Regions from separate parts of the Uliginosibacterium sp. TH139 genome, predicted to be linked through region 3. Evidence: predicted binding sites of a transcription regulator. Region 3 holds the regulator's gene; each other region holds the start of a gene.

Region 1 (7,059 bases), on a different contig from region 3:
CGGCGCGTAGAAGCCCATCGGCTGGCTATCGAGCAGCGCGCACAGGAAAGCCTCCGGCTCATGACATTTGAGCCAGGCCGACACATAAGCCAACAGCGCAAAACTCGCCGCGTGCGACTCAGGAAAGCCGTACTCGCCAAAGCCCTCAATCTGCCGGCACAGCGCCTCGGCGAACGCGCTCAGCCCCTTGGCGGCCATGCCGGCGCGCAGCTTGTCCTTGAAACGCTCCAGATGCCCTTTCTGTTTCCACGAGGCCATGGCGCGGCGCAGCTGATCCGCCTCGCCCGGCGTGAAGCCGGCCGCTACCACGGCGAGCTGCATCACCTGTTCCTGAAAGATCGGCACGCCCCAGGTGCGCGCCAGCACCGCATCCACCTCGGGGCTGATCTGCTGCACCGGCCTCTTCTCGGCGTGGCCCTTGAGAAAGGGATGAACCATGCCGCCCTGGATCGGACCCGGCCGCACGATCGCCACCTGCACCACCAGATCGTAGAACTCGCGCGGCCGCAGGCGCGGCAGCATGCTCATCTGCGCACGCGACTCGATCTGGAATACGCCGATGGTGTCAGCCCGGCAGATCATGTCGAAAGTAGCCGCATCCTTGGGCGGGATGTCGTTCATCGTCAGCCGGCGGCCATGGCGTGCCGACACGAGTTCGAGCGTCTTGCGAATCACGCTGAGCATGCCCAGCGCCAGCACATCAACCTTCAGGAGCCCCAGCGCTTCGAGGTCATCCTTGTCCCACTGGATCACCGAGCGCTCCGCCATGGCTGCGTTCTCTACCGGCACCAGGCGCGCCAACGGCCCCTGCGAGATCACAAAGCCGCCCACATGCTGCGAGAGGTGGCGCGGAAAACCGTGGATCGCCTCGGCCAGCGCTAGCCATTTCTGCACCCGCGGGCTCTCTGCCCGCATGCCGATGGCAGCGAGCCGCTCCGGCAGCGTTTCGCGCGCATCCCACCAAGCCAGCGAGGCGCTCAGCGCGGTGATCTGCTCTTCGCCAAAGCCCAGCGCCAGGCCCACGTCGCGCAGCGCACTCCTGCGCCGATAGCGGATTACCGTAGCAGCGAGCGCGGCGCGATTGCGACCGTACTTGGCGTAGATGTACTGGATGACTTCCTCGCGCCGCTCATGCTCGAAGTCGACATCAATGTCCGGCGGCTCATCGCGCTCGCGCGACAGGAAACGCTCGAAAAGCAGGCTGGCGCGCATCGGATCCACCGCCGTGATGCCCAAGGCATAGCACACCACCGAATTGGCGGCCGAGCCACGCCCCTGGCACAAGATGCCCTGGCTGCGCGCAAACAGCACGATGTCGTAGACGGTCAGGAAGAAGGCCTCGTAAGCCTTCTCGCCGATCAGAGCGAGTTCTTTCTCCACATCGGCGCGCACCTTGTCCGGAATGCCATCCGGATAGCGCCGCAGCAGACCGGCCTCGGTTTCCTGGCGCAGATAGCTCGCCAGCGTATGGCCCGGCGGCACGATCTCGTCCGGATATTCATAGCGCAACTCGCCCAGCTCGAAATTGCACAAGGCCGCCACGCGCAGGGTTTCGGCCAGCAGCGCAGGTGGATACAAGCGCGCCAGGCGCATCCGGGTGCGCAGATGGCGTTCGCCGTTCGGGAACAGGGCCAGCCCGGCCTCAAACAGAGTGCTGCGCAGGCGGATCGCGGTCAGCGTGTCCTGCAGCGGACGGCGCCCGCGCACATGCATGTGCACATCGCCCGTAGCCACCAGCGGCAGATCACAGGCCGCGCCAATGGTCTGCAAACGGGCCAGCCGGGCCGCGTCATCCGCGCCGCACAGCAGCTCGGCGGCAACCCACAGACGCCCCGGAAAACGCCCGGCCAGCCAGCGCGCATCGGCCTCCTCAGGCGAATCGCCCGGCAGCCACAGCGCAAGGCAATCCGGCACGGCGCCGTGCGGCGTCAGCCCAGCCAGATCGCCGCGCGTCAGGTGATAAGCCCCCTTCTCGGCACGCCGCCGTGCCAGCGTGATCAGCGCGCCCAGATTGCCGTAGCCCTCGCGGTTCTGCGCCAGCAGCACCAGGCGCAAGCCACAGGTGAGACGGAATTCGCTGCCCACGACCAGCTTCGGCATCGGCAGCAGCACGGGTGGCGCGGGCAAGCCCGCCTCCGCCGCTTCCCGCGCCACCCGTGCATCCTCTGCCCGCAGCTCGCGCATCGCCTGCCAGGCCTGCACCACGCCGGCCAGCGAACACTCGTCCGTAATCGCCAGCGCCACATAGCCCCGCGCCCGTGCCTGCGCCACCAGCTCGGCCGGATGCGAGGCACCGCGCAGGAAGCTGAAGTTCGTCAGGCAGTGCAGCTCGGCGTAATCCGGCAGCTTCACGCAAACACCCCGTGCAGCCACCAGCCCTGTGCGTCGCGGAACACCCACAGCCATTCGCCGCGCGGGTTGCTGGCGACGAAATAGTCCCGCGTCACATCGCCCTTGTCGCCTTGCCCGGCATCAGACCACCAGCCGCTTTCGATGCGCTCCGGGCCGGCCAGACGCAGAATCGCACCCTCGTGCTGCGGCACCCCGGCGCGCTCGCCCAGCGCCTGCGGCTGCGGCAACAGCCACAGCGGTCGCGCACTTGCCGCCGGCGAGGCTGCATCGCTGGCCTGCGCCTCGGGCACCGCGCGGCTGGCGCATTCCGGGCGGTGATCAGCCACACAGGCCAGACCATGTACGGCCGCCTCGCCCAGCCTTGCGCGTAAGCGCTCGATCACCGGCGCCAGCGCCTGCGCGGCCTCCTGCCCGAAGAGCCCCAGACTGCGCCCGGCCAGCGCCTGTGCCTGATCCGCCAACAGTTGCACGCGCCACACCGGCGCGCTCAGGCGGTAGTGCTCCAGCCGCTCGCGCAGCACCCGCTCGAAGCGCGCCAGATCGGCCGTGGGCTCGGCGAAATTCAGCGCCAGCACGCTGGCGGGCAAGCTGTCTTCGTGCTCCAGCAGGATCCGGCAAGTGCTCAGGCCCGATGCCCGGGCAGCGAGCCAGCCGGCCAGTGCAGCGAGCAGGCGGCGCAAGGCAAACAACAACATGCTCGCCTCGCTGACCTTGGCCGGCAACTCCAGGCGCTCGGCAAAAACTTCAGGAAAAACGAAGGCCTCACGTGGGTCTGGCCGCTCGCCCAGCGCCTGCGCCAGTTGCAGCGGCAGACCCGCACCGAAACGACGCTGCAGACCCGCCGCCGGCAAGGCCAGCAGATCGCCCAGACTGCGCACGCCCAGTGCCGCCAAAGTACGCTGCTGCGCCTGCGTGAAACCGTCGATGACCTGTACCGGCAGCGGCCCCAGCGCCGCCGGCAATTCGTCGGCGCCAAGGCATGGCGCTTCCACGCCGGCCCGCGCCAGCCACTGCGCTGCGAGCGGCGTGGGCGCCAGCCCCTGCAGCGCAAAACTGCCCTGCTCCACCAGCCCGGCCCGTACCCGTTCGCGCAAGGCCGGCAAGCCACCGAAGAGGCGCAGGCAGCCACCAATCTCCAGCAGCAATTCATCCTCCGCCGCCAGGCTCACCTGCGGCGTAAAGGCCTCGCTCCAGCACGCCAGCATATGCAGCCACGCCGCTTCGCGCGCCGGCTGGCGCTCATGCACCTGCAGGCCAGGCGCCAGCGCAAGTGCCGAGGCGAGACGCAGACCGGGCTGGATGCCGGCTGCCTGAGCGGCCTCGTTGACTGCCTGTACCCGCTGCAGCGCCACGACCACGGCAGGTTCAGACTCGGGAGGGAAGACCTCCAGCGCGAGGCAGGGGAAACGCAGACACAACCACAGCATGGCTCACACCCGCACCCGTTGCGGCCGCAATGAAATCGGCTCGGCCTGCGGCACCGGACGCGGCGCCACCGGGCGGGGCACCGAAAGCAGCAGAGGCTTGGTACACGGCGGGCCGCGCCGCTTCAGCAGATCGATCTGCAGCCCCTGCGGCGCGGCACTCAGGGTCAGGCGCAGTGGTGCCGGCGAAGCTGTGCGCGCCAGCGCCGGCGGGCGGAAAACGAAGGCCGGCGCACGATGCCCCTCGGCCGCCAGTTGCAGGCGACGCAAGCTGCGCGCATCGACCTGAGCCGGTAACCACAGCAGCAGCGCACCCAGCGCGCCGCTGGCCAGCAAGGCCTCGGCGGCCCAGGCGGCCTCGCGCCCGCTTGCCTCCACCAGCAGCAAGCGCTCCAGCGGCAGCGCCGCCGCCCAGGCCGGAGCATGCGGCAGCCAGGGGGGCGCCACCAGCGCCACCGGCGCGTCCTCGGCACAGCTGCGCAAAGCCGGCTGCAGAAGGGCCAGCTCGCCAATGCCACGCTGCGCTGGCAACAACTCGGTGAGCGCGCCGCGCGGCCAGCCCCCGCCTGGAAGTTCGGCATCCAGCGCTGCGAAGCCGCTGGCCACTTCGCCGGCCTCGTTGGGCGCAAAGCGATCTCCCCGCCAGACATCGGGGCGCAGCAGGACTTCATCGAGCGGAACGGGCATGGACATGGCGACAAATCCCGCCCTCACAAAGACGGCGGCGGCAGACAGGCGAAGGACGAGTAACTGTAATTTTATACAGTAAACAGCCTTGCGCCAGCCCTTTCTGAGTTTCACCCGCCACAGCGCGGCGGCGACTCGCCTTGCGTGGGACAATGCCGGCCATGAATGCCACGCCGGAAATCACTTGCGCCACCTGCCGGGCCTGCTGTTGCCAGCTCGAAGTCATCCTGATGGGCGATGACAACGTGCCGCGCCACCTGACCCATGAAGACGAATGGGGGGGCGAAGTGATGCGCCGGCTGGAGGATGGCTGGTGCGTGGCGCTCGACCGCGACACGCTGCTGTGCACGATCTACGAACGCCGCCCGGATGTGTGCCGCGAATACGAAATGGGCGGACTGGCTTGCCGCGAGGAGCGTGCCCATCTGGATACGCCTCCCAGGACCGAACACCCCCTACGCGGGCCCTTCTGAGCACCCGCTCATGCCCCAGCGTTTTCATGCCGCCAGGGATGAGACGACAGATCGCCCCGCAGCGCTCAGAGGCTGTTCATGATCTTACTGCGAGGCCGTGATCGGGGCTCATGCGCTCATTTATCGACATAAACTCCGGTCCCTGCGCTGCTCTTCACCCCGCTGGCGGCCTCTCGCTACAGATCGTGAACAGCCTCTCAGGGTTCGATCCGGAGCAGTCGGTCACCATAGACCAGCAGCCCCTCCCCGCCCGGCAATTCGAATACGCCCTTCAGGTGCGCGGCCGTCGAAGTCGGAATCCGGCGCCAGCCCAAACCTGCATCCGCCGAGCTCAAGAGCACGCCGCCCCGCCCCGGCACATGGATTGCGCCCCTGCGATCCAGCACAGGCTGGCGCAAGGCCTGATCGGTTCCGCTGGGGATTTGTGTCCAGGTGATACCACGATCGGCCGAGCGCAACAGCGTGCCCTGATCCCCACTCACGATCAGCAGGTCACAGGCACGATCGTGGAGGATGTAACGCAACGCAGCCGGGCTGACTGAAGCCAGCGCCTGCCAGCTGACGCCCGCATCAGCCGAGCGCAACAGCCGGCCATCGGCGCCTGCGGCGAGGAAAAAACCTTCGCCCTCACGCCCCGGCGGGCCGGCCACGAAAGCCACGGCAAAGAGTGATGTGCTCACCCCACTGTCCCCTGCCTGCCAATGCTGGCCCCCATCGCGGCTGAACTGGATGCTGCCGGCACGCCCCACGGCCACCCAACTGCGATCCAGCGCGGAGGCCGCCACGTCGTACAAATGTGGTTCGGTGCGCGCGTCCGTCGCCTGCCAGCTGCGCCCGCCATCGGCCGAGCGCATCACCGTGCCGGGGCTGGCCAGCGCTAGCAGGCTGCCATCCTGTGGATGGGCCAGCAGCTTCTGGAAAGAGCCGCGTGCTGCACTATTGATGGCCAACACCGACAGCCAATCGCGGCCATCACCCTCGGCACGGATCAGGCTGCCCGGAGGCCCACCAGCGATCAGCGCACCGGAAGCCGGGTCCCTCGCCATGCTCAGCAGATAGACATCCAGCCCCAGCCCCAGCGGCAAGGGCTGCCAGCTGCGCCCATCGTCTTCCGAACGGATGACCCAGCCTTGCGGGCCAACCCCCACCAGGGCACGGCCATCAGCCGAGCGCTGCACATCGTGCACATACATGCGCAGCGGCGGCTGCAGTTCCTGCCAGCTGGCCCCGGCATCTGCCGAGCGCAGCACAGCGCCAAATTCGCCCAGCCCGATCAGGATCTGATCCGCCACCAGAATATGGTTCAGGCGATCACGGGTCGGCAACATCACCTGCTGCCAGCTGACGCCGCCATCCTCCGAGCGGCGCAGCGCGCCCGCCTCACCGCTTGCCAGCAAGGCGCCATTGACCGGCACATACACCAGATGATTGATATAGAGCCCGGCACCGGTCGCCGCCTGTTGCCAGCTGCGGCCCGCATCGTCCGAGCGCAACACGCTGCCTGACGCCGTGGCTATCAGCAGACGCTTGCGGACGGGATCCCAGGCAAAGCCGGAAAGATAGTCGGTGACACCACTCCGGGCCTGCGCCCAGCGACGGCCCCCATCACGGCTCAGCAGCACGCTGCCATCGGCCAGCAGGGCCAGGGTAGTGCGCAAGGCCGGCACATGCTGCAGGCTCACCACCGCCGCCTGACCTCCCCCCCGCACCAGCAGCCAGTTCAGGCCATCATCTACCGAGCGCAGCAGCACTCCGTTCTCGCCCCCTGCGAGATAGCTGCCCTCCGGCAGGACCAGCACCTCACCGAGCTTTTCCGGCCGAGGCAAAGGCAGACGCTGCCAGTGGAGGCCACCATCGGCAGAACGGATCGCCCCGCCCTCGCCCACCGCGATCCAGCTTCCGGTACGGGGCGATTGCGCGAGGGCACGCATGCGCGCCGGCAGCGCCACCGCTTGCAAGGCCCAGCTGCGGCCATCATCCGTCGAGCGCAACATGCCACTGGCCGCACCCGCCGCGATCAGGGTTGCAGAAGCCTTGTCCTGCGCGATCCTGACGATAGCCTCGCTCAGTGGCGGGCGCTGCGCAGCCTGCCAGTGCTGACCACCATCGGCACTGCGCAGGAG
Region 2 (7,059 bases), on a different contig from region 3:
GGTGGCGTTCATGAGCTGGTCGTTGGCGGTGATCACCAGCGTCTGGCGCGCACCTTCGAGTGAGCCCATCGGCGTGTTGGAGTTGGCGGCGGCCAGAGCGGTGGATAGCTCACCGATGGAGAGGTCGCGTGCGGCGAGCTTAGCCGGATCGACCGTCACGCGCACGGCATAGCGCTTCTGGCCGTTGATGCTGACCTGGGCCACCCCGTCCAGCGTGGCAAGGGTCGGCGAGATCAGGTTGTCGGCGTAGTCATTGAGCTGGTCCAGCGATAGCGAGGGTGAGTCCAGGGTGATGAAGAGGATGGGATCGTCCGCCGGATTGACCTTGCGGTAGCTTGGCGGCGTGGTCATGTCCTTGGGCAGCAGGCGGTTGGCGCGCATGATCGCTGCCTGAACATCCACCGAGGCGGCATCGATATCGCGCGAGGGGATGAATTCCAGCGTCAGGTTGGTGCTCCCCAGGGTGCTGGAGGAGGTCATCATCTTGAGGCCGGAGATCGTCGAAAACTGGCGCTCCAGTACCGTGGCCACTGAGTTGGCCATGGTTTCCGGATTGGCTCCGGGCAGGCTGGCGCTGACCTGGATGATCGGCTGGTTGAAGGAGGGCAGGGCTGCGATCGGCAGCTTGAACCAGGCGGCGATACCGCCAATCATCACGGCCAGCCACAGCAGGGTCGTGGCGACCGGACGATGGATGCTCTGCTCGGTGAACTTCATTGCGCAGCCGCCTTGAGTGCCTGACGCTCGCGCCAGCGGGCAAGGATCTCGCGCTTCTGCTCGTCGCTGGCGGCAGCCCAGCGGTCCGGGTCGCGTGGCGTGAACCCGGGGGGTATTTCAACGCCTCCGGCCGTATTGGCGGCTGCTGTGGGCTGGGCTGCGGCCTTGTCGTCCGAGGCTTTCTCGGCGCGCTTACCTTTGCCTTCCTTGTCACCCTTCGTTTCCGTGATCTTCACACCGGGGCGCAGATTTTGGGTGCCTTCCAAGACAACCTTCACGCCCGCCGGAATGCCGGATACGACGGCGCGCTGATCCGCGATGCGCAGCAGTTCGATGTTCTTCGGCTGCACGGTCTGATCGTCCTGCACCACGTACACGAAGCGCCCGTTGGGACCGTTCACCACCGCTTGCGCCGGCAGCACAACGGCATTGTCGAGCTTGCCGGCTTCGAGTTTTACCGACAAGTATTGGCCCGGCCATACCAGTCGATTCTTGTTCTCCAAGCGCCCCTTGATCAGCAAGGTGCCTGAAGCGCGATCTACCGAACTGTCAACGAAGCTTACTTCGCCCTTCAGCACGGCCTGCGCATTGGTGCGCGCGCTGAGCTTGACCGGGCCCTTACGCAGCGCGACGAGCAAGGGGCCGATGTCACGTTCGCTGATCGAGAAGCTCACCCCGATCGGATCCATGCGAGTCAGGCGCACCAGTGCAGTGGCGGTGGAGTTGGACGTCACGAGGCTGCCGGGGCGTACATTGATCACGCCGGCACGACCATCAAAAGGGGCCACGATGCGGGTATAGGTACGACCGACCCGAGCCTGCTCCAGACTGGCGCGTGCCTGACCCAGATTGGCAAGGGCGGTATCGGTTTTGTTGCGTGCCGTGTCCAGTGCCGAGGGTGAGATGAACTGTTTTTCAGACATTTCCTGAGCGCGCTTCAGATCACGCTCGGCAATTGCCGCCTGTGCTTCGGCACTGGCCACACCGGCCTCGGCCTTGCCGACGTTGGCATCGTCGTCGCGTGAGTCCATCGAGAACATCAACTGGCCGCGGCGTACCTCCTGGCCTTCCGTGAAATGAATGGCGGTGATCATGCCGTTTTTCTGCGGACGCAGATCCACTTCGTCCAGCGGTACGACGCTGCCTTGCGTCTCGATCACGATAGGCACGTCCTCCACCCGGCTGATGGTGGTTGATACGCTTTGCGGCCTGCCCTGAGCCGATGCGGCGGGCGCAGATACCCCGCTGACGGGAGCCGAGCTTTCTGCCGCTGGTGCAGCCTCCTTGTTCTGACAGGCACTGAGCAGGCAACACGCGGTGAGCAGGGCAAGCGACTTACGAAGCATGGTGGGGTTCCGGGGCTGGGGGCGGTGTATTCATGAGCTGCGGACGCGAATCATCACCTAAGCGGTTAGGGGCGCCAAGTGCCTTAACTTGTTCTCACAAAGCAAGTTTTCGAGCTGTGACTTGTGTCGCAGAAATGATGGTGTATATTTGTACAGTAGTTGGCGCAGTCGGCTCCCGGGCGGAGTCGAGTTGGCATGCGGGGCGGACTTCGGTTTCGTACAGCAAGCTCTGTGCCATAATCCTTCAGACCACTCAGTGAGGACTTTCATGGACGACAACAAGGCCAAGGCACTTGCCGCCGCACTCTCCCAGATCGAGAAGCAGTTCGGCAAGGGTTCCATCATGCGCATGGGTGACGGCAAACTGGAAGAAAACATCCAGGCCGTTTCCACGGGCTCCCTCGGGCTGGACATTGCGCTGGGCATCGGCGGCCTGCCGCGTGGCCGGGTGGTGGAAATCTATGGTCCGGAATCTTCCGGCAAGACCACGCTGACCCTGCAGGTCATTGCCGAAATGCAGAAAATTGGCGGTACGGCCGCCTTCATCGATGCAGAGCATGCCCTGGATGTGCAATACGCAGCAAAGCTCGGCGTCAAGGTTGAGGATCTGCTGATTTCGCAGCCTGACACCGGTGAGCAAGCCCTTGAAATTGCCGACATGCTGGTGCGTTCAGGCGGTATCGATATCGTGGTTATCGACTCGGTCGCCGCGCTCACGCCGAAGGCCGAAATCGAAGGTGAAATGGGCGATCAGTTGCCCGGTCTGCAGGCGCGCCTGATGAGTCAGGCTCTGCGTAAGCTGACGGCCAACATCAAGCGCACCAATACGCTGGTCATCTTCATCAATCAGATCCGCATGAAGATCGGTGTGATGTTCGGCAACCCGGAAACCACCACCGGTGGTAACGCACTCAAGTTCTACGCCTCGGTCCGTCTGGATATTCGCCGCACCGGCACGATCAAGCGTGGCGACGAAGTCGTCGGCTCCGAAACCAAGGTCAAGGTCGTCAAGAACAAAGTTGCGCCTCCCTTCAAGGAAGCCCACTTCGACATTCTTTATGGCGAAGGCATTTCACGTGAAGGCGAAGTGATCGACATGGGCGTCGATCACAAAATCGTCGACAAGAGCGGTGCCTGGTACGCCTACAACGGTGAGAAGGTCGGCCAGGGCAAGGACAATGCACGTGAATTCCTGCGTGCCAATCCGGCGCTGGCACTCGAGATCGAAAACAAGGTGCGTGCCAGTGTGGGGGTTGCCGTGATGCCTACTGTGGCTGAAGCGGAGTAAGCTGTTTGAAGAAGCCCGCCGCTTCGCTCAGCTCGACAGCCTTGCGCCTGCTCGCCACGCGCGAACATTCGAGGCTGGAGCTGCGGCGCAAGCTGGCGGCAAGAGCCGGCGCCGACGATGATGTCGAAGCCGTGCTGGATCGCATGGCAGAGACAGGTCTGCAGTCTGACGAGCGCTTTGCCGAGAGTTTCGTGAGATCGCGCGCCAGCCGCTTTGGTGCCGCGCGCATCCGTCGTGAGCTGGATGACCGGGGTGTGGATCGCGAGACGGCAGCTGGCGCCATGGGCGAGGCTTTGCAGGAAGATGAACTGATGCGCGCGCACAGCGTGTGGCAGAAAAAATTCGGGGTGTTGCCGCAGGATCACAGGGAGTGGGCGCGTCAGGCGCGCTTCCTGCAGACCAGAGGGTTTGCGGTCGACATCATCAGGAAACTCTTGAAAGAAACACTGGATGAGTCTGCTCAGGGTTAGCAATCTGCAGAAACGCTACAAGGCACGCACCGTAGTGCACGACGTGTCCTTCGAGGTTGGCAGTGGCGAAGTGGTGGGCTTGCTGGGGCCGAACGGCGCAGGCAAGACCACCTGTTTCTACATGATCGTCGGCCTCGTACGTGCCGATGGCGGCAAGATCCATCTCGATGGAACCGAGCTCACCCATTGGCCGATCCACAAACGGGCGCACCAAGGGCTCTCCTATCTGCCGCAGGAAAACTCGGTGTTCCGCAAACTTACGGTCTCCGAGAACATCATGGCGGTGCTGGAGTTGCAAAAGCTCTCCAGCGCAGACATGGAAAAACGTCTGGATGAGCTGCTGGATGAACTCAACATCGGCCATTTGCGCGAAGCGACCGCTATGTCCTTGTCCGGCGGTGAGCGCCGCCGCGTCGAAATCGCGCGTGCGCTGGCCACCCGTCCGCGTCTGATCCTGCTGGATGAGCCTTTTGCCGGCGTTGATCCGATTGCAGTGATTGATATCCAGAAAATCATCAGTTACCTCAAGGCGCGCGGTATCGGCGTGCTGATTACCGACCATAATGTGCGCGAAACCCTCGGTATTTGCGATCACGCCTACATCATCAATGCGGGTGAGGTACTGGCTGGCGGCAAACCGGCAGAAATCGTGCAGAATGAACAGGTACGGCAGATTTACCTTGGCGAACACTTCCGCCTCTAGGCTTGGCCGCTCCGCACCTCCCCGTCTGTAAAGAATGAAACCCTCGCTTCAGCTCCGCCTTTCCCAGCAACTTGCACTCACCCCGCAGTTGCAGCAATCCATCAAGCTGCTTCAGCTGTCCACGCTCGAACTCAATCAGGAGATCGAACGCATCCTGCTCGAAAACCCGATGCTGGAGCGTGAAGGCGGCGACGAGGAAAGTGATGGACCCGTCCCTGTCGAGGCGGGCGAAGCCAGTGTGGCAACGGCGGGTGAGGAATACCGCATCGAATCCTCTGCTTCATCCTCCGGCGATGAGGATTTCGAGTCGCCGAGCGTGACGGACATGCCGGACAACATCGGAGAGGCTTACGACAGCGTTTCGGATGATGATATCGGCGAAGCTGCCGAATGGCGCACGGAAGGCGCCTCGCGGAATGGCGGTGGGGACGACGATGATTCCGACTTTCAGGAATTCCAGGCCGCCGCTACTTCCTTGCGGGATCACCTGCTGGGGCAGGTCGCCCTGATGCCGCTGGTTGATCGTGATCGTGCGCTGGTGCAGCTGATCATCGAAGCGCTGGACGACGACGGTTTGTTGCTGCAGGACCTCGAGGAACTTCTGCCGCTGATTCCGGCCGAATGGGAAGTAGAACTCGATGAGTTGAACATTGCCTTGCATCAGGTCCAGAACCTTGACCCCGCTGGCATCGGCGCTCGCAACTTGCAGGAGTGTTTGCTCCTGCAGATTCGCGCTTTGCCGGAAAGTGCCACGCGCGAGCACGCCATGCTGATCGCGGACGGCAATCTGGAATTGCTGGCTGCGCGCGATTTCGCGCGCCTCAAGCGGCGCCTGGGCTGCAATGATGATGCCTTGCGCGCAGCTCAGGAACTCATTTGTCATTTGAATCCGCGTCCGGGGGCTCAATTTGCACCGATGGAAACGCGCTACGTGATTCCGGACGTGGTGGTGCGCAAGCAACGTAGCGGCTGGACGGTAAGCCTCAATCCAGAGGCCATGCCGAGGCTCAGGATCCATCGGGTCTACGCCGATATACTTCAACAGAACAGGGGCGTAAGTAGTTCCTTGTCGGGACAGCTGCAGGAAGCCAAGTGGCTGATCAAGAATGTGCAGCAGCGATTCGACACCATCCTGCGTGTTTCGCAGGCCATCGTCGAACGTCAGCGCCAGTTCTTTGATCATGGTGAAGTGGCCATGCGTCCGCTGACCCTGAGGGAGATCGCCGAAGAGCTGGAGCTGCATGAGTCAACGGTGTCGCGGGTGACCACCCAGAAGTACATGGCCAGTCCCCGCGGTGTGTTCGAACTGAAATACTTTTTTGGCAGTCATGTTTCCACCGATACCGGTGGTGCATGTTCAGCAACGGCGATACGCGCGCTGATTCGCCAGCTGGTCGCGGCCGAAGACGGGAAAAAACCCCTGTCGGATGCCAGGATTGCCGAATTGTTGGGCCAGCAGGGTATCGTGGTGGCACGCCGGACGATTGCGAAATACCGGGAGTCGCTGAATATTCCGCCGGTCAGTCAGCGCAAGTCGATCTAACAGGAGAGGAGTAGTTTTATGAATCTCAACATCACCGGCCATCATCTGGAAGTCACTCCCGCTTTGCGCGAATATGTGGTTTCCAAGCTCGATCGGGTGATTCGCCATTTCGATCATGTTACGGCGACCCATGTGACCCTCTCGGTACAGAAACTCAAGCAGAAAGCAGAGGTGACTGTTCACGTGCGCGGCAAGGATATCCACGTGGAAAGTGAAGACGACGACCTGTATGCCGCCATTGATGCGCTGGCAGACAAGCTGGATCGTCAGGTTCTCAAGCACAAGGAAAAGATCAGCGATCACAACCGTGAATCGATGAAACGGCAAGGCGCCGAGAGCGCCAGCTGAAGCGCTGGACGCAGCCGGTCTGGACAGGCAGAATTGTCCGGCCGGCGATGGTTGAGGCCTTCTGCCTCAACCGCTCTGAAACCCAGAAAGCGGCGAGCTCCGGTCCGGAGACTCGCCGCTGTGCTGTAAAGACTCATGAACCTGATTTCGCAGATCCTTGACCCCGTGCGCATCCGTGTCGATGTAGCGGCCTCCGCGCGTGACGGCTTGTTCGCCGCCATTGGCGAGCTGTGCGAGCGCGACAGTGGCCTCGCGGCCCGCAAGCTGGTGGATGCACTGAACCAGCGCGAAAAACTTGGTTCGACAGGGCTTGGGATGGGAATTGCGATTCCGCATCAGCGCATCAAAGGTCTCAAAGAGCCGCTGGGCGCTTTCCTGCGCACAGCTAGCCCGATCCCTTTTGATGCGCCGGATGGATTGCCGGTCAGTCTGTTCTTCGTGATGCTGGCGCCGGAGCAGGCCAATGAGACCCACCTGCGTCTGCTCGCCGAACTCGCCCAGATGTTCAGTGACAAGGGGTTTCGTGACACCCTGCTGAGCGCACCAGATTCCGCCGCCATTGCGGCAGCCTTCCAGAACTGGAGCCTCCATGCGGCGAGCGAGCGTAGCTCAGCTGTTTGAAGTCAATCGCGCAGCCTTGCAGC
Region 3 (7,059 bases):
GAACTCGAGCAAAGAGATTTTTTCGAGCGGGTGCGCAATGCTTATCTCTTGCGCGCAGAGCAAAGTGGCGGGCGGATTGTCGTGATCAATTCAGCGCGTGAGCCAGAGCTTGTTTGTGCGGATGTGCTGGTCCATTTGGAGGAGCGTTTCGCATGAGTCTTGAAGCTTTGCCGGAATGGTTGCAACCCTTGTGGCGTGATCTGCGGGCGCGTGATGGGCGCTTGCCGCATGCCTTGTTGTTTTGTGGTCCATCAGGAAGTGGCAAGCGTTTGTTTGCCGAGCATCTGGCGCGAGCATTGCTGTGTCAGCAGCCGGGTGCTCACGGGAGCGCCTGCGGTCAGTGCCCGGATTGCACCTGGATTGCTTCGGGGAATCATCCAGATTTTTTTACCCTGATTCCAGCGGCTGACGAAGCTCTGGCTGATGATGAAGGGGAGGGTGGTGACGGGGGGAAAAAGGAAAAGGCGAAATCCACCCAGATCGTCATTGACCAGGTGCGCGGTCTTCAGGCTTCGCTTGAAGTGGGGGCGGGCGGGCATGCAGGGGGGCGCCGGATTGTTATTGTCGATCCGGCTGAGGCCATGAATACGGCTGCTGCAAATGCCCTATTGAAGTCGCTCGAAGAGCCGAACGGCTTGGCTATGTATTTGATGCTTAGTCATGCGCCTCGTCGTTTGTTGCCGACTATCCGCAGTCGTTGCCAAGTGATCGACTTTCCGCGTCCGGATACCGCTGAGGCCGTGGGATGGATGAAGCGTGCAGGCATTGTCAATCCAGCGCTGCTCGGGTTTGCCAGTGGTCTGCCATTGGCGGCTAGAGAACTCGCCTCAGGACCGCTGCAGCTCTCTCGCCAGCAACTTGCAGCCGACTTGTCCAATATGCGTGGGCGCGATCCTTTGCGCCTCGCTGCTGACTGGGAAGCGCGCCTGAAGGCCAAAGGGGCTGCCGAGGCTGGCTTCACGATGAGTGTTTTGTTGTCCTGGCTGCAGCGCTGGCTCAGTGATGGGGTGCGGGTGGCTCAGGGTTTGTCGCCTCGTTTTTTTGCCGATCATGCTGCTGAATTGCAGCAATTGGCGCGCGGTAATGGGGATGCATGGCTGCACTGCTATCGGGAGATGAACGCCCATCGTCCGTTGGCGCAACACCCGCTTAATCAACGCTTGTTTCTTGAGGAAATCGCTCTAAATCTGTACCGGCGCTTATTGACCCGCTGAGTCGGGCCCTGGATAGAGCCAGCTCATTTCGGCGGCTTACGCGGCGCTGCGGCTTGACCATCAATGAGGGGGCTTGTTATAAAACCGGTTCTGACAAAGGTTTGCCGCCGGAGTGAGATATCGTACCGGCGATTGATGGAATGACTATCGCAGTTTCAACGCTCAAACATCGAGGGGGTTGTTGTGAACAAATCCGAATTGGTAGAAGTCATCGCGAAGCAGGCAGATATTTCGAAGGCAGCCGCTGGGCGGGCTCTGGATGCCGCCATCGCAGCCATCAAGCAATCCCTGAAGAAGAACAATGATGTCACGCTCGTCGGCTTCGGGACCTTTTCTGTCGGAAAACGCGCTGCTCGAACAGGCCGTAACCCCCGTACTGGCGCTGCGATCAAGATCAAGGCAGCAAAAGTTCCTAAATTTCGCCCTGGCAAAGCATTGAAAGATGCTTTAAACTGATCGGCTTAGTGAGCGCTGGTAGCGCTTCGGTTGGGGGCGCTTAGCTCAGTTGGTAGAGCGCCTCCCTTACAAGGAGGATGTCGGCGGTTCGAGCCCGTCAGCGCCCACCAAGTATCCGGTGCTTGCTGTGTTTCAGGTTTTCGCGGAGTGGTAGTTCAGTCGGTTAGAATACCGGCCTGTCACGCCGGGGGTCGCGGGTTCGAGTCCCGTCCACTCCGCCAGATTCAAGACAAAGGCGAACCACGGTTCGCCTTTGTCATATGTGCCGGTCTTCATCCTGCAACTTCTTACTGGTCGCTCATCAATCATGTTTGACGCCGTTCGTAATAATCCCAAAATTGTCCAGCTCTTTCTGGCGCTGATTACGCTGCCCTTTGCCTTCTTCGGCGTTGATGCCTATTTCCGCAATGGCGGCCCGGGTGCCGATGCGGTCGCAAAGGTGGGCAAGGTGGAAATTTCGAGCTACCAGTTGGATCAAGCTGTGCGTGATCAGGAGAACTCCTTGCGCGAGCAGCTGGGTGGAGCGTTTGACAAGGCCTACGTAGAAAGCCCTGCATTCAAGACAGCAGTTCTTGACCGCCTGATCAACGAGACGGCGCTCAAGGGCAGCATCGCTGATAGCCGTTTGGTGGTCAGCGCGGAAGCCGTGCAGAGCTACATCAAGAGCGAGCGCGAGTTTCAGGAAAACGGCCAGTTCTCCTTCCCCATGTATGAAGCTAGGGTGCGTGCCATGGGTCTAACGCCAGCCGCCTTTGAGCAGCGAGTACGGGAAGGGATGGCGCAGCAACAGCTCATGCTTCCGATTGCATACAGTGCATTTGCGCCTGCGCCCAGTGTGCAGTACTTCCTGGCGCTTGAAGCAGAAGAGCGTAGCGTGGCTGAGCTGGTATTCGATGCTGCGGGTTACGCTAGCAAGGTCAAGTTGACTGATGATGCAGCGCGCAAATACTACGATGCTAACCAGGCGCGCTTCCAGACGCCGGAGCAGGTAAGACTTGAGTACATTCAGCTGAGTCTCGAAAGCATTACGCGTAATCTGAATGTTACTGAGGCGGACGCCCGCAAGTGGTACGACGAAAACCAGAAGGCATTTGAGGGTTCGGAAGAGCGCCGTGCCAGCCATATTCTGGTCCAGGTGCCTGCTGATGCAAAGCCTGAGGTTCGGGCTGCCGCGCGCAAGAAAGCGGAAGACATTCTGGCTCAAGTGAAATCGATGCCGGCCAAGTTTGCTGAGCTTGCCAAGAGTGCTTCAGATGATCCTGGATCTGCCGAAAAGGGTGGCGATCTGGGCTTTTTCGGTCGCGGCGCAATGGTCAAGCCTTTCGAGGATGCTGCCTTTGCTTTGAAGCAGCGTGAGATTTCGGGCCTGGTGGAAACTGAGTTTGGCTATCACATCATCCAGCTGACTGATAGTCGTGGCGGCAAAGCCAAGAGTTATGACGAAGTCAAGGCTGATGCTATGGCCGGGGCGCGTAAGCAGATGGGTAATCAGCGCTTTGCAGAGTTGGCAGACCAGTTCGGGAACATGGTTTACGAGCAGCCGGATGCGTTGAAGCCGGTGGCGGACAAGTTCTCTTTGCCGCTGGTTCAGACCGATTGGCTGGCGCGTGAGGCGTTGCCTCCGCTGCTTCGTAACGCCAAACTTCAGGCGGCTTTGTTTTCGGCTGACTCCCTGCAGAATCGGCGCAATACCGAAGCGGTTGATCTGGGAAATGGGGTGGTCATTTCTGCCCGCATTCTGGATCATAAGCCGGTTGCGACACGTAGTTTTGATGAAGTGAAGTCGCAGGCCGAAGAGTTGGCGCGTGCCGAAGAGGCTTCCAGACTTGCTTTGGCTGACGGCGAGGTTGCCCTCAAGAAACTGCAGGCTGGCGAAGTCGTGTCAGGAGGATGGAAATCAGCAAAGAGCGTAAAGCGTGGAAGCCCCGAGTTGAGCGCCGATTCACGCAAAGCTATTTTTGCGGTTTCGACTGACAAACTTCCGGTCTACGCAGGCAGTGCTCATGGCGATGCCTACTCGGTGTACCGTATCGAGAAGGTGAATAAAGGGGCGGAAGTTGCTCCGGCTGAGTTGGTGGAGGCGCGGCGTCAGTTTGCATTGACTTTGGGTCAGGAAGACTTGCGTGCTTACATTGCCGGTATCCGCAATCGCCAAGGAGTGCAAGTCAAGACGCGTGAAGCAACGAAGGCAGACTGACCAAGTTTTGTTGATGAAAAAGCCCGCGCATAAGCGCGGGCTTTTTCATTTCTGGTGCCTGATGATCAGAGTTCTAAGCGCCTGATGGTGAGTGTGAGGTGCTAAACACCGGTTGCACAAAAATGTACTTGATTTTTTATACAGTACTGTATAAAAATACATTTATGCACAGGAGCCAAACATGAATAGCGAACTTACCCGACGCCAACAGGACATTCTGGATTTTATCCGCGGGAAAATTGTCGAGAGCGGCATTCCTCCTACCCGCGTTGAAATTTCTGCAGCGTTTGGCTTTGCGTCGCCGAATGCTGCTGAGAGCCATTTGCGTGCATTGGCGCAAAAAGGAGCTATCAGGCTGGAGTCGGGCTCTGCACGTGGTATCCGCCTGCTGCAGGATGCGATTGAGCAGGAGCAGGAGAAAGGCTTGCCTCTGATTGGACGTGTCGCAGCAGGCTCGCCCATTCTGGCTCAGGAGCATATCCAGCGTCACTTGCCGGTGGATCCCGGCATGTTCTCCCCAAGAGCTGACTACTTATTGCAGGTGCGCGGACTCTCCATGATCAATGCGGGCATTCTGGAAGGAGATTTACTTGCTGTTCATCGCTGCAGTGAAGCGCGGGATGGTCAGATTGTTGTGGCTCGGGTAGAGGATGACGTGACAGTGAAGCGATTGCAGCGTCGCCCGCACGGCATTGTCGAGTTGATTGCAGAAAACCCGGATTTTCAACCAATCGTGATCAATACCAAGGACCAAGCACTGATCATTGAAGGACTTGCCGTTGGTTTGATTCGCGATGGATTTACGCGTCTTTAAGAGTTTTTGTCCTTTCTGGGTGTTCCATAATTTCAGGAAATCAAGGAGTTGTAGCAAATGAAGTCGTCACACAACTATTCAGTCGTTGCTCACAGTCCTTTGCTTGCACAGGCTCAAGCGTGCAAGCCCATCACTGGGGAGGCTGCATTGGCCGTACGGATGTCAATCAAGCCGATGGCGATTCTTGACGTGGTACGCCGACGTGGCCGCAGCTGGGGCCTCCTCGCGCAATATGAAGAGGGGCGTCTGGGTCTGTCTCGCTGAAATCAAGCTTCTATGCGCAGCCCAAGCGACTGGAGCTGTGCAAAAATTTCCGGGTGTAAGGGGACGCCAGCAAGCAGATTGTGCTTGCGCTCCTGCCAGCCGCGCTCGCCCGGCCATGTAAATGGGCGGGCGGCTTCACCAAGGTAGCTTAGATAGCTGTCCACTCGCACATGCAGGGTTTCAAGCCCTCCAAACGCATCCGGATTCATTGCGATGAAGAGCTTGCAGGAGTTTGGATCGAGGCCGCTGCGATCCTTTTTTACAATTTCATGGCCGAAAGCTCCGCCAGCCAGTGCAGCGGTCATGAGTTCCATTATCAGCGCCAGACCTGCACCTTTATGACCGCCAAACGGTAACACTGCGCCGCTCAGGATCGCTTTCGCGTCCGTGCTGGGCTGTCCATTGGCATCAAGGCCCCACCCCGCTGGCAGCTCCCGCCCCTCTCGTAGCCAAGTTCCGACCTTGCCGACAGCGGCTTGGCTCATCGCTATATCCAGTACAAGAGGCCCCGCTCCGTTGCTGCGTGGCAGCGCTATGGCAAGTGGATTGTTGCCAATAATCTTGCTTGTGGCTCCCCAGGCGGCCATGGTCGGCATGGCATTGGTTGTGCATAAACCGATCATGCCGGCTTGTGCGGCGTGGCAGGCGTAAGCATGAGCACGCCCCCAATGCGTTGTATGCATGGCGAGGCATGCGCCAATGCCGAATTCGCGTGCGCGCTCAACTGCCTGATCCATTGCGCGGATTGAAACGCTGCGGCCGGGGCCATTATCACCATCCATCATGCAAGTAGCAGCGAAGCCAGTTTTCAGGCTGATCTGCGGTTTGGCAGTGGCGCGCCCGTCTTTAAGCGCGGCGAGCAGTCCTGGAAGCATCCGCACACCATGAGAAGGAACTCCATGCAGGTCCGCTTCGATCATTATTGATGCTTCTTCGGCTGCCATGACGGCTTCCATTCCCGCTCGTTCCAAGACATTTGAGATAAGTCTAGCGAGTTGTTGATGATCGATTCGGATTGGCGTGTCCATGGGGGCCTTTCTGGAAAGTCTGAAGTGTAAATCCCCTCCAAAGCTCTTGTTCCTGGGGCTAGTGCCTACGGATTGCCACGCAGGCTCAAGATTTCTCCTTGGCGGACGTTACTCCCTTACAGGCGCCAGTATCAAGACTCCTGTGTTTCTCGGTTTCGGGCCGCTGTAAAGCGGCCCGCTTATGTTCTAGTCGTGAAGTCCGGAGGCAGCTCTGTCATCTTTCTGGCTTCTGAAAGAGGCTCCCGGAGCAAGGTGATGAGAGCCTTTTGCGAGTTGTTGATCCAGAGTGCTGATTCCAAGAGAGGAGGGTGTGTGGATCTAAGGAAGGTTGAGTTGGGTGCCTGTAGGCTTCAGCTACTAGCTATGAATGCCTTGCTCGAGCGTGCATGCGCGGGCTTGAGGGGTGAGGAGGATGACTTGCGTTCGTTGCGACGAATCGCGGAGATGAGTGTTAGTTTGCAGGAAGATTCCGGCAGCGTGCGCAAGGAGGATCTGAGTGAAGTCGAGGCTCTTATTCTTTGTCGTCACGAGGCTGGCTGAGCGATTAGTGGCGTAGTCAGCCTCGTGTAGTCCAGCCTAGATCTTCAGCGCTTCGAGAAGATCTGCTTCGAGCTGAACTGTTTTGGCGCTATTCCCCAGCAAGGGGCCGCTCACCAGAAATGTGTCCTCGGCACGTTCGCCAAGTGTGGCAATTTTTGCTGTGTGGAGATTCACTTCATGTGCGGCCAGGATTCTTGCAATCAGAAATAGCAGACCGGGGCGATCGGCTGCAATGATCGACAGGATGTAGTGCTGCCCGCGTTCATCTGGCTGCAAGGAGACGGAGGGAGCGATCGGGAAGTGCTTGAGTTGGCGTGAAAGACGGCCGCTGGATGGCGCGTCAACCACATCGGTACGCGCTAACTTAGCGGAGAGTTCATGCTCTATTAATGCGATTACATCTCGATAACTGTCTCGCTCATTGGGGTCCATGACGACAAAGCTGTCCAGCGCGTAGCCGTTGCTGGTGGTGTGAATCTTTGCATCCACGATGCTGTAACCCATGCGCGCAAAAAAAGCGCACAACCTGACGAACAGATCCTGTTG

Evidence for each region. The regulator LexA, encoded in region 3, represses DNA repair genes until DNA is damaged. The targets are predictions, from matches to a motif close to ACTGTATNTANATACAGT.
Region 1: a site for LexA is predicted at 4,526-4,543, ahead of imuA (translesion DNA synthesis-associated protein ImuA). Genes of this name have one in related genera too.
Region 2: a site for LexA is predicted at 2,203-2,220, ahead of recA (recombinase RecA). Genes of this name have one in related genera too.

What each region holds. Positions count from the first base shown of each region.
Region 1 is NZ_PKRR01000004.1:133,053-140,111, reverse strand. It holds gene C0V76_RS10545 (error-prone DNA polymerase) at 1-2,352, opposite strand, end outside; gene C0V76_RS10540 (DNA polymerase Y family protein) at 2,349-3,779, opposite strand; gene imuA (translesion DNA synthesis-associated protein ImuA) at 3,783-4,469, opposite strand; gene C0V76_RS10530 (YkgJ family cysteine cluster protein) at 4,625-4,936, shown strand; gene C0V76_RS10525 (YCF48-related protein) at 5,134-7,059, opposite strand, start outside.
Region 2 is NZ_PKRR01000001.1:760,693-767,751, forward strand. It holds gene C0V76_RS03530 (efflux RND transporter permease subunit) at 1-717, opposite strand, end outside; gene C0V76_RS03535 (efflux RND transporter periplasmic adaptor subunit) at 714-2,063, opposite strand; gene recA (recombinase RecA) at 2,332-3,351, shown strand; gene recX (recombination regulator RecX) at 3,357-3,821, shown strand; gene lptB (LPS export ABC transporter ATP-binding protein) at 3,802-4,524, shown strand; gene C0V76_RS03555 (RNA polymerase factor sigma-54) at 4,559-6,067, shown strand; gene hpf (ribosome hibernation-promoting factor, HPF/YfiA family) at 6,086-6,415, shown strand; gene C0V76_RS03565 (PTS sugar transporter subunit IIA) at 6,551-7,036, shown strand; gene hprK (HPr(Ser) kinase/phosphatase) at 7,005-7,059, shown strand, end outside.
Region 3 is NZ_PKRR01000007.1:42,889-49,947, forward strand. It holds gene tmk (dTMP kinase) at 1-156, shown strand, start outside; gene holB (DNA polymerase III subunit delta') at 153-1,214, shown strand; gene C0V76_RS15110 (HU family DNA-binding protein) at 1,398-1,670, shown strand; tRNA gene C0V76_RS15115 (tRNA-Val) at 1,705-1,780, shown strand; tRNA gene C0V76_RS15120 (tRNA-Asp) at 1,815-1,891, shown strand; gene C0V76_RS15125 (SurA N-terminal domain-containing protein) at 1,933-3,867, shown strand; gene lexA (transcriptional repressor LexA) at 4,049-4,681, shown strand; gene C0V76_RS15140 (Ldh family oxidoreductase) at 4,948-5,973, opposite strand; gene C0V76_RS15150 ([protein-PII] uridylyltransferase) at 6,550-7,059, opposite strand, start outside.